Regions from separate parts of the Clostridium sardiniense genome, predicted to be linked through region 2. Evidence: predicted binding sites of a transcription regulator. Region 2 holds the regulator's gene; the other holds the start of a gene.

Region 1 (7,946 bases), on a different contig from region 2:
GATGTGCATATAAAGAATTCATTTCATACTCTCTATTTTGAACATTATTCTTCCCTCTAACACTCTTAGCTATTACTTTTCCACTACTATCTAATATTTCTCCTCTTAAGACCTCATTTTTCTTAGCCCAAGCTCTTTGATTTCCTGACATTTCTGCAATCTTAGGAGCCTTAAATACTTGGAAATAAGCTATATATGAAATAAGAGCTACAAGGCAAAATAAAAATACAATCATTACTTTTTTTACACTATCTTTAATATCACCTTTCATCCTAGCCCTCCTCTGAAATCTTCTGTAATATACCTAATGCAAAGAACATTGTAATCATTGATGAACCACCATAACTTATAAGTGGTAGTGCTATACCTGTTAAAGGAATTACTGCAAATATTCCTCCAATTATAACTAATACCTGACAAACTAGCATAGCGCTAAATCCAACTGCATTAAGCTGAAGGAATTCATCATCTGTAACAAAGGCTGTTCTTATACATCTATAGAATAATAAGAAATATACAATCATTATACCTATTCCAAAGATTATACCAAACTCTTCACATATTATTGCAAAAATATAATCTGTTGTATTTACTGGTACAAATCCTGGATAACCTTGACCAAGTCCTGACCCAAACATTCCACCTGATGAAATTGAATAAAGCCCTTGAACTATTTGATAACCTTGATCTTGTGCATACTTCCAAGGATTTTGCCATATCTCAACTCTCTGTCTTACGTGTCCAAACATCTTAAATGCAGCGACTGAACCTACAGCTGAAAGTGCTAAACAACTAAGAATATATTTTAGTTTTCCTGTTGCAATATATAACATAGTTATTGATATTCCAAAGAATATTAAAGCTGATCCTAAATCTCTTTGAAGCACCATACATCCTAAACTAAACATCACTATTAATGCTGGCTGAATAAGATTTTTTATATTATTCTTAGAATTATCCCCTGACTTATATTCTCTAAGGGCTGATGATAGATATAATACTAGAGCTATCTTACCAAACTCTGACGGTTGGAAACTTACGGGTCCAATTATAACCCAGTTCTTTGCTCCATAGACTTCTGTACCAATTATAAGAGCCATTGGCATAAAGATTATAACCGCTAACATATATAAGTTTTTATACTTAGCAAACTTTCTAAAGTCTGGAAATGCCTTTAATATTATCATATAAATAACTATACCTAATAAAAACCATACAAGCTGTTTCTCTGCAACTTTAGGGTCTATTCTATATAACATAGCTATCCCTATAACAACTAAGACACATGAAAATGTAAGAATAAATTTATCACCATCTGGATAGAACTTCCTTACAACAAAATGTGCAATAAAAATAACTACACATAATATTCCACCAAAATATAGTGCATTCTTGTCTATTGGATCTTTTATGATAGCTAAATTTGTGAACAGAGCTATACATAGTAAATATGTTAAGACTAGCATTGTGGTTTCTTTCTTACCTTTAAACATTAAATCACCTCACGCCATTTAAGACAGTACTTTAAATACTGCTGTTCCTATAGCTATTTGATCCTTTGTAAATAGCTTAACTCTTCCGCTTATCTTTTCACCATTTAAGAAAGTTCCATTTGTACTTCCTAAATCTTCTAATATTAGCGCATTATTTTTTACCATTATTTTGGCATGATTACCTGATACATATTGATCTGATAACACTACTGTGTTATTACCTCTTCTCCCTATTGTAGTTACATCCCTAATCGGTATTACCGAGCCTACCTTTAATGCCGTATTATCCCCTATTTCTATTATCTCTATCCCATGATGTCTTCGTTTTGAAGGAATAGGTCTTTTACTATTACTATTGCTTTTAGCATTAGTTGGTGCATTCCCTCCACTCTTAACATCTTTGGCCATTATTTTTAAGGCATAAATTATTATAAAGTATAATAGTACGATAAAAATTATTCCAAATACGACTGCAATAAATTTTGAAAAATCCATCTTTTCACCTCGAAAAATTACTTTATCTTTTTGATTATACACCAAAATAATATTAAATTCCTACATTTATATTACAATTATTGCTTGTATGAGTAATTAACTAGCTTTCTTAGTAAACTTTTCTAAAAGCTAGTTAATTAATTTATAATATTTTGTTTTCTTTGTTTACTTTAATATTTTACGTAGATAATATCCAGTATATGAATCCTTTATTTCACATATTTTTTCCGGTGTTCCTGTACCTATAATTGTACCACCTTTATCTCCACCTTCTGGGCCTAAATCTATGATATAATCAGCACACTTTATCATATCTAAATTATGTTCTATTACTACAACTGAATTACCAGCATCCACTAATCTTTGTAATATTTGAACAAGCCTATTTACATCATCTATATGAAGTCCTGTTGTTGGCTCATCTAAGATATACAATGTTTTACCTGTACTTCTCTTTGAAAGCTCAAATGCAAGCTTTATTCTTTGAGCCTCACCACCTGATAACTGAGTTGATGGTTGACCTAATCTTATATATCCAAGCCCTACATCATAAAGTGTTTGAAGTTTATTTTTAATTCTTGGTATATGTTCAAAGAATTCTAAAGCCTCTTCTACTGTCATATTTAAAATATCATCTATATTTTTACCTTTATACTTAACTTCTAATGTTTCTCTGTTGTACCTTTTTCCCTTACAAACTTCACATGGAACATATACATCTGATAAGAATTGCATTTCTATCTTTATTATTCCATCTCCAGAACACGCCTCACATCTTCCACCTTTAACATTAAAACTAAATCTTCCCGGCTTATATCCTCTCATTTTAGCTTCTGGTGTTTGTGAGAATAATTCTCTTATTATATCAAATGTTCCAGTGTATGTTGCTGGATTTGATCTTGGAGTTCTTCCAATTGGACTTTGATCTATATCGATTATCTTATCAATATTTTCATATCCTTTAATTTCTTTATGAGCTCCAACTGGGTTTTTACTCTTATTTACTAATTTATTTAATCCCTTATAAAGAATTTCATTTACTAAAGTACTCTTTCCAGATCCAGATACTCCTGTAACCATAGTAAGCATTCCAAGCGGAAAATCTACTGTAACATTTTTTAAATTATTTTCCTTTGCTTTAGAAACAGTAATCTTATTGCCATTTCCTTTTCTTCTTTCACTTGGTACTTCTATTTTCTTCTCTCCAGTTAAGTACTGTGCAGTTATGGATTCCTTACATTTTTTAATTTCTTCCATTGGACCTGCTGCAACAATATTTCCACCATGCTCACCTGCCCCTGGTCCAATATCAACAACATAATCAGCTTCTCTTATAGTATCTTCATCATGTTCTACGACTATAACAGTATTACCTACATCTCTTAAATGTTTTAATGTCTTAATTAATCTATCATTATCTCTTTGATGAAGTCCTATACTAGGTTCATCTAAAATATATAAAACCCCCATAAGTGCAGAACCTATTTGAGTTGCAAGTCTTATTCTTTGAGATTCCCCACCAGATAAAGTTCCTGAACTTCTTGATAGATTTAAATAATCTAATCCTACATTCACTAAGAACTCTAATCTACTTACTATCTCTTTTACTATTTGCTCGCTTATTATTTTGTTCTTTTCTGAGAATTCAACACTATTTATAAAATCTAACTCTTCTTGTATTGAAAGCTCAGTAAATTCATAAATATTTTTATCTCCAACAGTTACAGCAAGAGCTTCTTTATTAAGTCTTGCACCTTTACACTTAGGACAGTGCTTATTACTCATATATTGTTCTATTTCACCTTTTATAAGATCAGAGTTAGTTTCTCTATATCTTCTTTGAAGAGCATTGATTTCGCCTTCCCATACTGAATTATAGGTAGCTCTGACTCCTTCTTTTACGTAATCTACTTTTAATCTCTTTCCTTCTGTTCCATATAAAAGTACTTTTACTATATCTTTTGGCAAATCCTTTATTGGAGTGTTTAAATCAAACTCATATTCTTTGCTTAATGCTTTCAGGAATGAGAATGTCCATGAATCATCTTTTAATCTTCCTTCACCCCAACAAGCAATTGCACCTTCCATAATACTTAAATCTTTATTTGGAATAACTAAATCTTCATCGATCTCTATTAATGTTCCAAGACCATCACAATAGTCACACTTACCAAATGGTGAATTAAATGAGAACATTCTTGGTGCTAATTCTTCTATACTTATTCCACAATCAGGACATGAGAATTTTTCGCTATATAAAGTATCTTCTCCACCCATTTCATTTATTATAATTAAGCCTTCTCCTAGCTTTAAACCAGTTTCTATAGAGTCTGTAAGTCTTCCTTCTATACCTTCTTTAATAACTAACCTATCTACTACTGCTTCTATACTATGTTTTTTGTTCTTTTCAAGCTTTATATCTTCCTCAGTAAGGTCATATATTTCTCCATCTATTCTTGCTCTAACAAAACCATTCTTTTTAATATTTTCTAATATCTTTTCATGAGTTCCTTTTCTACCTCTTACAACTGGAGCTAGAATTTGTATCTTTGTTCTCTCTTCAAGTTCCATTACTTTATCTATAATTTGATCTACTGATTGTTGACTTATTACTTTTCCGCATTTAGGACAATGTGGTATTCCTACTCTGGCATAAAGAAGTCTTAAATAATCATATATTTCTGTTATTGTACCCACAGTAGACCTTGGATTCTTACTTGTTGTTTTTTGATCTATTGAAATCGCTGGAGATAATCCTTCTATATATTCAACATCAGGCTTGTTCATTTGACCAAGGAACTGTCTTGCATATGCTGATAATGATTCAACGTATCTTCTTTGTCCTTCAGCATAAAGAGTATCAAATGCTAATGATGATTTACCTGAACCTGAAAGTCCAGTAAATACTACTAACTTATCTCTTGGTATTTCTAAGCTAACATTCTTTAAATTATGTACTTTAGCTCCTTTTATTATGATTTTATCCTTCATATTATTGTTACCTCTCTTTTAACTTATAGCTTTATTTTAGACTTATATTTACTAATTAATTCTCGAACATAAGTTCCCATAAGTTAATTTTAAATTTATCTCATCTTATTGTCAATTATATCACTTGTCTTTCCTATTATTAAGTAACAAGTAGAATTACTAAGTAATTTTTAAGAATTGTTAAAATTATAATAAATTCTCTCATATTTAGAAGGTGTGTAGCTTAAAGGTATAGCCATTTATACGCTGCTTATATGAATCATAATAATATTTTAGTTTCTTTTTTATTCTCTTATCTAAGTAATACTACATTCCATTTAGATACTTTATTTCCATTAAACCACCTATATATTTTGATTATTATAAAAAAAGAAAGATTAGTCTTCTCTAATCTTTCTTTATATGTATTATAGATTCTTTTCTCTTATAATTATCTTAGCTGCCTCTTCAGCCATATCTCCTGTAAATCTCACGCACTGATCCTTATGTTCTGGTGAACCCATAGTTAATCCTTTAGTTAGAATTCTACAACAAGTTACTCTATTAGCTTCTCTAAACTTATCATGTAACTCTTTAGATAATTGAAGTGTCTTGTCTACTTCCTTTCCAGCAGCTTCGCTTCTACCAAACATCATTCCAATTGACATAACAGCTCCTGCTAATGCTCCACATGTACATCCTGATCTTCCTATCCCAACTGGGAATCCTGATGCAAATTTAACAACATCATCACTTAACTCTGGCATGAACTCATCCTTTAAAGTCTTAACTATAGCCTCTGAACAAAAGAAACTACCTACTCTATAATAATTTTCAGCAGTTTCTCTAATTCTTTTAATATCTTCATTAGTCAAACTAAATCCCTCCTTAATTATATACATTATAATTTTAACATATATAATTGAAAGTCTTAGTTATTCTCTACAAACTTAACATTTCTCTTAGCTACATTACGTAATTTCCCTAATAGCTTGTCTGCACTCACTATGATAAATGACATACCTATAAATGCTATAACTAAAAATACTAGATAATTTAAAAATTCCTTAAATGTTATAGTATTTAAATCTAAGAATGGATATGGGTATGATCCTATAATATTTCCTATAAATAACGCCCAAAATAAATATACTATAGGGAATATTATCCACATACTAATATCTTTATAATTATAGTTTCCTCCTCTGCTTAAAAGTAACCAATCTAAAATAAAGGCAATTGGTGAAAATCCATGTAGTATATAACTTTGAATCTTCTCAATACCTTGCTGATCCCAAGCTGAATTTAAAACAAAGAAAAATACTATTCCTGCTATACATATGTAAAGTGTTATTGCACCTCTTACACTATCTTTATTTAAGAATTGTATTCTTTCTCCTAAAAAAGCTTTATTTATAAACCAAAGCATTACTAATATGTTACTGTATTCTGTAAAATATGAGAAAAATCCTAGTACTCTTCCCATATATGTTGGTATTTCACTAACTAATATTTGATTAGTAAATGATCCTAATATAGCTAATAATATAATAATTCCAGCTATTCCTCTCCAAATTTTATGTACTTTATTCATTTATTCACCTCGTATTGTTTAATTCTCTTTATAATTATATAAAATTTATTTTGACTGTCAAATATTTTAATAATTAAACTATGTTATAGGATTTCATTTAAACTATTATAAGAAAAAGAAAGTAATTACTATCAAAATAGTAATTACTTTCTTTTTCTAAAACTTAATGGACATATAGCAATCCAATAGTAAGAGGTCCCATTATGGTAATCAAAATATTACCTACTGCATAGGAAGGTGTATAACTTAACGCAAATATACTACTTCCATTTTCTTCAGTTATAGCATTTAATGCAGCTGTTATTGTACCTGCACCACAAAGTGAACCTATTATATCTACTGGTTCTAATTTTAGTGCATATTTTCCAAAGTACAATGAAAGTACATGTGGAATTAGGCATACCAATATACCTATTATTAATACTGCAAATCCCATTGATTTTAATGCAGGAATAAATGCGCTTCCAGCTTGTAATCCAACTACAGCAATAAATAAATTTAAACCTACACTCTTTAAGAACCAACGTGTTGATGATGGTATTTCTCCAAAATGTGGATGTTTATTTTGATACCATCCAAATAATAGACCTGAGAATAATGCACCACCACCACTTCCAAGAGTTAATGGAACATCATGAATTGTTAATGCTAATGTTCCTATTAAAACACCTACTATAATCCCAAATGTTAAATAACTAACATCTGTTGAAGTACCATTATCTTTAACATATCCAAATTCTTTTATTATTTTAGATATAGCATGTTTAGGTCCTATAAGTGTTAATATATCTCCATTTCTCATTTCTGTTTCGTCTTCTAATTTTTTTCCGTTTCTTTTAACTGATTCTAACATAATGTTATTGCTATATAAGTCTTTTAAATTTTTTATATTGAATTCTTTAGTTAACATTATTTCTGATTTTTCTAAAGATACATTCATATACTTTTCATCAGATGTTTCTACTAAATCATCAGTTTCAGCTTCTACAATATCTGTAAGATTACCTATTATAGTAATATAGTCACCTGAAGCTATAACTGTACTTTGATCAAAATTAGTATCTTCACCATTTTTGAATATTTTTTCAAAAGTAACTTTATTTTTAAAGCCCTTTTCAATATCAGATACTGATTTACCTACATATGATGAACCTTCATTAACTAAGAAAGCACGCATCTTTATATTATTCACTATGCTTGAATTATCTGATGCATCTCCCTTAAAATGAATCTTTTCAATCATCCTTTTTGTTTCTTCTTTTAGATTTACTCCTAAAAGCATAGGTGCAATGTTTTTTAAGAAAATAAGTATCCCAACTGTTCCAAAAACATATGTTATTGCATATGCAATTGCAACTTTAGATTCCATAGCTGATTTTACAGCCGCTGTTGCA
Region 2 (7,946 bases):
AAAAAATGGGTCAATTGTAGTTCAACCTTTACTAGTACCTACTATTATAGAATTAACAGTAGATGAATTGGCTTTTTATGAAGAGAACAGCACTGTTTTTAGTGATGCTGGATTTAAAATAGATTATTTTGGTGGAAATACTTTAGCATTAAAAGAAGTTCCTTACTTTTTAGGTAAATTAGATTCTAAATCATTATTTTTAAGTATTATAGATGATTTGAAAAGTTTAGGAAGCGGAAAAACAATTGATATAAAATATAATAAAATTGCAACCATGGCCTGTAAATCTGCTGTAAAAGGAAATGATTTCTTAAACGAAAGAGAAATGATTAAATTAATTGAAGACTTAAGATTTATTGAAGATCCATTTCATTGTCCGCATGGCAGGCCAACAATAATAAAATTTACAAACTTTGAATTAGAGAAGAAATTTAGAAGAATAGTTTAAAATAAAAGGATGAAATTTTTTATGACAAAGAAAAAGATATTAGTTTTAGGTGGACCTACAGCTGTAGGAAAAACAGCTCTATCCATAAGGCTTTCAAAAAATTTGAATGGAGAAATTATTTCAGCAGATTCAATGCAAATATATAAATACATGGATATAGGTTCTGCTAAAATTACTAAAGATGAGATGGAAGATATTAATCATTATATGATTGATATAGTAGATCCAAATATTAAATTTTCAGTATCTGATTATAAACATTTAGGTGATAAATTTATAAAGAAAATTGTGGATAAAAATAAACTACCTATAATTACTGGGGGAACTGGTCTTTATATAAATGCATTAACTTGTAATATGGATTTTACCGATGCTGAAATTGATGAGAATTATAGAAATTACTTAGAAAATGAGGCTAACTTAAAAGGAAATGAATATATACATGATTTATTAAAAGATATAGATCCTATAAGTTATAAGGAGATACATTATAATAATAGAAAAAGAGTTATAAGGGCTCTTGAAGTTTTTAAGCTTACTGGAAAACCATTTAGTTCATTTAATGCTGGAAATGATTTTTATAAATCTGATTATGATATTTACTATTATGTATTAACAATGAATAGAGAAAATTTATATTCTAGAATAAATAAGAGGGTAGATATCATGATAGATAGGGGGCTAGAAGAAGAATGCATAAAATTAAAGCAAATGGGATATACTTCATCTATGCAATCAATGCAAGGTATTGGGTATAAAGAGATGTTATATTATCTTGAAGGTAAGATTAAAAAAGATGAAGCTATTGAAATGATAAAAAAAGGATCAAGAAATTATGCTAAGCGTCAATTAACCTGGTTTAGAAGAGATCCTAGAGTGATTTTTCTAGATAAAGATATTATGACAGAAGAGGAAATAGTAGAGAAAATAAGTAATGACATTAATATGAAGTAGTTGTATAATATATTTAAGGTGTATTGGTAATTTGGAGGTGTCTTATGAATAAACAACAAAATAATTTGCAAGATATTTTTTTAAATGGTGCAAGAAAAAATAAAATTTCAGTAGAAGTATATCTTACAAATGGATATAAGCTAAAAGGATATGTTAAAGGATTTGACAGTTTTACAGTTGTGTTAGATTGTGATGGTAAACAAATGTTAGTCTATAAGCATGCTGTTACAACAATAACTCCAGCGAAACCTATTCTATTTGCAAATAATGACGTAGATAACGCTTAATAAATAGGCACATTGTTGCCTATTTATTTTTGTGTTTAATTTATACAGGAGGCTAATATGTTAAAAGCAACAGAGGAATTAATTATAAAAAAACATAATATAAAACATAATGCATTTGAGCTTTATAAAAAAGCTTTAGAAGATGTAGAAGATGAATTTAAAAAGTTAGATGAAATTAGAGAATATAATCAATTAAAAGTTCTTTCTGCATTTCAAGATGAAAGAATAAGTGATAGCCATTTTACAAATACTACAGGATATGCTTATGATGATATGGGTAGAGATGGTTTAGACAAAGTATATGCAAGAGTATTTAATACAGAAGCTGCTATTGTTAGACCACACTTTGTAAATGGTACTCATGCTATTGGTACCGCTTTATTTGGTAATCTACGTCCTGGAGATACATTACTTGCAATATCAGGACAACCATATGATACATTACACGGAGTAATTGGAATAAGTAAAGATACTGGAATGGGATCTCTTATAGAATACGGGATTAAGTATAATGAGATTGACTTAATAGATGAAAAATATTTTGATTTAGAAAAAATAAAAAAAGCTATACTAAATGATTTATCAATAAAAATGGTACATATACAAAGAAGTACTGGATATAGTACTAGAAGTTCACTTCAACTTAATCAAATAAAAGAAGTGATTGAATTAGTTAAAAGCTTAAATGAAAATATAATAGTTTTTGTTGACAATTGTTATGGTGAATTTGTAGATATAATAGAACCTACAGATTTTGGTGCAGACTTAATGGCTGGCTCTCTAATAAAAAATATAGGAGGAGGGATTTCTCCAACTGGTGGATATATAGTAGGTAAGCAGAAATATGTTGATAATGCTTCATATAGATTAACTGTTCCAGGAATAGGTGGTGAATGTGGTGCCACACTTGGAGTTATGAGAACATTATTCCAAGGATTCTTCTTGGCCCCTCATGTAACTATTGAAGCTGTAAAAAGTTCTATTTTTTGTGCAAGAGTTATGGAACTTGCTGGATTTGAAGCTAAACCCGCTGCAAAAGAGAAAAGAACAGATATAGTTCAAACAATTATATTTAGAAACAAAGAAAAATTAATTGAATTTATCAAAGGTATACAACAAGGATCACCAATTGATTCATTTGTTCATTGTATTCCAATTCCAACTCCAGGTTATGAAGATGAAGTAATAATGGCCGCTGGAGCATTTATACAAGGTTCTTCAATTGAACTATCTGCAGATGCTCCTATTAGAGAACCTTATATTGCTTATATTCAAGGTGGACTTACATTTGATCATGCTAAAATTGGTGTATTAATTGCTTTAAATAAAGTTTTAAATTCTTAAACAAAATGGCTTAGAGAAAATACTCTAAGCCATTTTGTTTAAATCTAAATTAAGTTCTATATTTGTATCTTCACTTCTAGTAACTTCTTTAAAATGTTTAGATAAGCTTTTATGCTTATCTTTAGTTATAATATCAATGCCATTAAAAATAAATTTATCATTATTATATCTTATAAATCTATACAAATTATATAAGTCTAATGATGAAATTAATATATTAGCAGAGGCAATACTAACTAAAACTATGCTATTATATAAAAAAGTTATTATAAATAGCGGTATAATAGTAAGTATTATAAAAGGTAATATTAAGGCTAATATATGTCTTTTATTACTTGCATATTTACTATAATAAATTGAAATATGAAAATTATCTATCCACATTATTAAATTAATATTTTTAAAATTCTTATATGCAACACCTTGGATAAATAAATGTATTGGAATGCATAAAAATATACATAAAAACATTAATAATAAATATGATAAAAGTGTTGCTATAAAAGCATCTTTATAAAAAAATAATTTGTATCCAAAAGAAAAAAAGTTTAGAAAAAATATAAAAAGAAATATATAAAATCTATTTTTAAATATTTCTTTTCTAGAATTATTATTTGTTTTATATTTTAAAATTTTCATAAATCCTCCTTTAAGAATAAAAATAAGAGAGTCATATATATATATGACTCTCTTATTTAACGTATTCTTTAGTAAGCTCTAAAAATACCAACTAATTTCCCTAATATCTTACAATCATCTACAATTATAGGATCCATGCTATCATTTTCTGGTTGAAGACGTATATAATCCTTTTCCTTAAAGAACCTTTTGATAGTAGCAGTATCATCTATTAAAGCGACTACTATATCACCATTAATAGCTGTTTGTGTTCTTTCAATTATAGCTAAATCATTATCATTTATTCCTACGTTAATCATACTATTACCATTAACTTTAAGCATAAATAATTCTCTATTATGTTTTATAAAATCAATTGGTAATGTAAAAGTATCCTCTATATTTTCTGTGGCTAGAATTGGAGCGCCAGCAGTTATATTACCTATTATAGGTATATTAATCATTTCACGTTTAGGTTGTGAAAATTCAGTTATTTCAAGAGCTCTTGGTTTAGTAGGATCTCTCTTTATAAGACCTTTTTTCTCTAATCTTTTTAAGTGACCATGTACTGTTGATGTTGATTTTAAGCTTACAGCCTCGCAAATCTCTCTTACAGATGGTGGGTAACCCTTATTCTCGGTATAATTTTTTAAAAAATCATATATTTGACTTTGTTTATCTTTACCCTCTAACATTGCATAGCACCTCACATTCTTTGAATTAATTATATCATATGAGTAAGTATATATCAAACTTATGTTCTTAAAACATATGTTCTATTTGTATTTATAAATTTAATTTGTTATAATATAATTTGATTTTATACACTAAAAAGGGTGGTGTAACAATGATAAAAAAATATACTGATGATGATTATTGCGATTTATATGAAAATAAGCTATGCGATAACTGTGGAAAATGCCTTGAAGAAGATGGTATCGATATAAGAGCAATAAAAATAGAAGATATAGCAAAAAATATTGAAGAAAATAAATTCTTAGAAGAAGAATGGAAAAATATGATTGCAAAAGCACAAAATATTGATCCTACACTTGATAAAGAAGATTTAGAAAAGGCTCTAAAAGAAGCTTATTCATCATTAAAAATAGATGAAAATACTTTTAATTCTAATATAGAATCTAAAAGTGAGGAAAAATATATAGATGCCTTTGAATTTATTGAATATTTAGATGAGGCAGATTTGTTAGAAGATACACTTGAAGAAGAAACGGAAGAAATTTTCCCAGGTGTAAGAAGATTAATAAAAAAGAATAATCAATAAAAAAATAAGTGGAATTAAACCACTTATTTTTTTATTCAGAATAAATTAAATAAAATTGATAAATACTAATACTGAAATTATGATAAGAATAGGAGAGATTAATATGAATAAATTAAAATTAACCAAACTTATTGTAGCAAGCAGTATAATATTATCATCTTTTTCATTAATAGGATGTACAAATAATAAAACAGTAAATGATACAAAAGAGAAAGTGGAACAGGGTGCCAATGAAACTAAAGACAAAGTGGAGCAAGGAGTTAATGACGTTAAAAATGCGACAAACGAAACAATAAAAAAATTTACTGATGCTGAAGGTAAATATGATAAAAATGCTATAATAAAAGACTTAAAAGAAAAAGGCTTTAATCCTGAAGTAACTAGCACTAAAGCTAATGATAATACAAAGATTTTTTCAGTTGATAAGCAAATTGTAAAAATAAAGGGTGGAGAATTATCTTTATATGAATATCCAATGGATGCAAAAGGAAAGTTAGAAGAAGATATTAAATCAATTCAAAATAACGGAAAAACAATAAACGGAGTAACAATGACCTGGACTACTGCTCCTCATTTTTATAAAAAGGGGAGAGTATTAGTTGTATACGATGGAAACTCTCAAGAAATAATAAAAGCTTTAAATGAAATATTAGGAAATCCAATTATGGGATAGTAAAAAAAGACCAACAAAAATGTTGGTCTTTTTTAATTTTAAATTTTTGATAAAGGATTAGATTTTACAGCTTCTCTTAAAGTATCATCATCAACGTGTGTATATATTTGTGTTGTAGATATATTTTCATGACCTAAAATAGTTTGTAATGACCTTATATCTACATCTCCATGCTTGTACATTAATGTAGCAGCGGTATGCCTAAGTTTATGTGGAGTATACTTTTCATCTTTAAGACCAGCGCGTTTTGTATAATTTTTGACCATTATTTCAACAGTTCTCTTATTTATAGGAGTACCTCTGTTAGATAAAAATAAATATTTTTTATTATCATCGCTACTTTTAGAATCATCACGATGTGCTAAATAATCAGACAAAGCTTTCATACATGCTTCATTTAAATAAACAGTTCTCTCTTTATCACCTTTTCCTATAATAGTTAAAGTATCTCCTGATATTTTATCTAGCTTTATATTACATAGTTCAGATAATCGCATTCCACAATTTAAAAATAATGTTATAATACAATAATCTCTATAATAATTTTTATTATTTTTATCCATAGATTTTAATAGCTGTATACTTTCGTTTAAATTTAAATATATTGGATGTCTTTTATTAATTTTAGGGGATTCCAATTCTAATGTAGGATTCTCATCTATTATTTTAGCTTTATTCTGAAGATATTTAAAAAAAGATTTTAAAGTTGCAACTTTTCTAGCCCTAGCATAAGCGCTATTATTTCTATATTTCTCTAAAAAGCTCATAAATGCATATAATTCTGATAACTTAATTTTTTTAATAAAATCATTATCTATATTATTTATAATAATATCTTCAAATTCTGTGTTTTTATCTATAACTTCATCTCTATATAATTTAAGAAATCTAAAAAACATAGTAAGATCTACTTTATAAGCATCTATTGTATTTATAGATTTAGCTTTTATGGTTTCTAAATAATTCAAAAAATCCACTACAATAGGTGGGAGAGACTCACTTTTCTTTAAGTCTTTAAAATCGTATAACATGTTAACACCTTCTTTATAATGTATTTACATCTAATTTTAGCATATTTTATTATGAATTAGAAGGTTATGCAAACATATGTTCTAAATATCCAATTTTGGCATATTTATCTGTATATACCCAATATCTAATTAAAATTATAGATATTTAGTTGTTATAAATAAATATATTTATTAGATATATTTATATCTTTTAAAAATATAGAAATTTTCTATAATAAATTTAATAATCAACAGGAGAATTACTGATCTTATTTAACCTTTAAAAGTCGTAATATTTATAATATTTTATAAATTAAATATATTATAAATATAAAGAATAGTTAGTGTATTGAAAATAATATAAATATATAGAATATTTTGAAATTATAATTAAGCAGCTAATATTAAACTAGTATTTTTATAAAAACTATATTGTTTTAGAAATTTTCTACTTATTTTTCAACATTATTTCGCTAAATGGTTATTTAGCGAAATAATTTATATAAATTTTATTCATTTTTCTTTTATTTATATATGTAACAACACCCTTTTATTTATTAACTTCATTATTCATTTTATATAAAATAAACCACTGATCATTTTATACAAATTTAGAATTTCAACTTTTGCTTAGCAGTACTTTCCTATCAATATTTTTTTATTTAAATTTCATATTTTCTATAATTTCAAATAATACAAATAATACAAAAGGCATAATAAATTTATTATGCCTTTTGTATTATTTTACTTTTATATATTATATCTTTCATTATTTAATATTTCATCTAAGTTATTATTTATATTACATCCATTTTCTATATTATTATTTATATTTAAATTTTCATCCATTAAATCCAATTCATCATTAATAACTGTATCAAATATTTTTTCTCCAAATCCAGTTATTACATGAAAATTTTTATTTAATTCTTTTATACTAAATTTACTTTTTCTATTCAATTCTAGTATTTTTATTTCCGGTACTGTATATCCTGCCGATCTCCATTTTTCTTGAAGCTTATTATATCCAAAATGCTCTTTTTCTTGTTCTGAACATATGTTCGCTACTTTGATTTTATCTATATCATCAACTATAATTAATACACCTGCCGGAAGATTTTCATCATCTATCCCATGTTTTATAGCAGCCAAAAGTATTAAATCTAATATACTTTCAATATTTATATAATCACTTATAGAATTACTTATTATCTCCTTTATTTTTTCCAACATATCATCAGTTTTTATCTTTTTAAAATTACAAGGTTTACTTGTTTTCATTATATAATCTTTAAATAAACCAGTGTTATTATATAGATAGTATAATGAA

The links. The regulator LexA, encoded in region 2, represses DNA repair genes until DNA is damaged. The targets are predictions, from matches to a motif close to CNAACANNTGTTNG.
Region 1: the regulator LexA is predicted to act here: its motif matches at 5,043-5,056, upstream of uvrA (excinuclease ABC subunit UvrA).

Annotation. Positions count from the first base shown of each region.
Region 1 covers NZ_JAIKTU010000013.1:87,697-95,642, forward strand. Annotated here, with positions in the region: gene K5V21_RS15145 (peptidoglycan D,D-transpeptidase FtsI family protein) at 1-271, opposite strand, end outside; gene K5V21_RS15150 (FtsW/RodA/SpoVE family cell cycle protein) at 273-1,493, opposite strand; gene K5V21_RS15155 (FHA domain-containing protein) at 1,512-1,988, opposite strand; gene uvrA (excinuclease ABC subunit UvrA) at 2,154-4,979, opposite strand; gene K5V21_RS15165 (C-GCAxxG-C-C family (seleno)protein) at 5,387-5,833, opposite strand; gene K5V21_RS15170 (Pr6Pr family membrane protein) at 5,890-6,552, opposite strand; gene aspT (aspartate-alanine antiporter) at 6,716-7,946, opposite strand, start outside.
Region 2 covers NZ_JAIKTU010000006.1:207,352-215,297, reverse strand. Annotated here, with positions in the region: gene mutL (DNA mismatch repair endonuclease MutL) at 1-448, shown strand, start outside; gene miaA (tRNA (adenosine(37)-N6)-dimethylallyltransferase MiaA) at 470-1,402, shown strand; gene hfq (RNA chaperone Hfq) at 1,447-1,689, shown strand; gene K5V21_RS09275 (methionine gamma-lyase family protein) at 1,747-3,033, shown strand; gene K5V21_RS09270 (DUF3267 domain-containing protein) at 3,058-3,672, opposite strand; gene lexA (transcriptional repressor LexA) at 3,741-4,346, opposite strand; gene K5V21_RS09260 (hypothetical protein) at 4,499-4,933, shown strand; gene K5V21_RS09255 (hypothetical protein) at 5,037-5,606, shown strand; gene K5V21_RS09250 (tyrosine recombinase XerC) at 5,645-6,637, opposite strand; gene K5V21_RS09245 (DUF2828 family protein) at 7,367-7,946, opposite strand, start outside.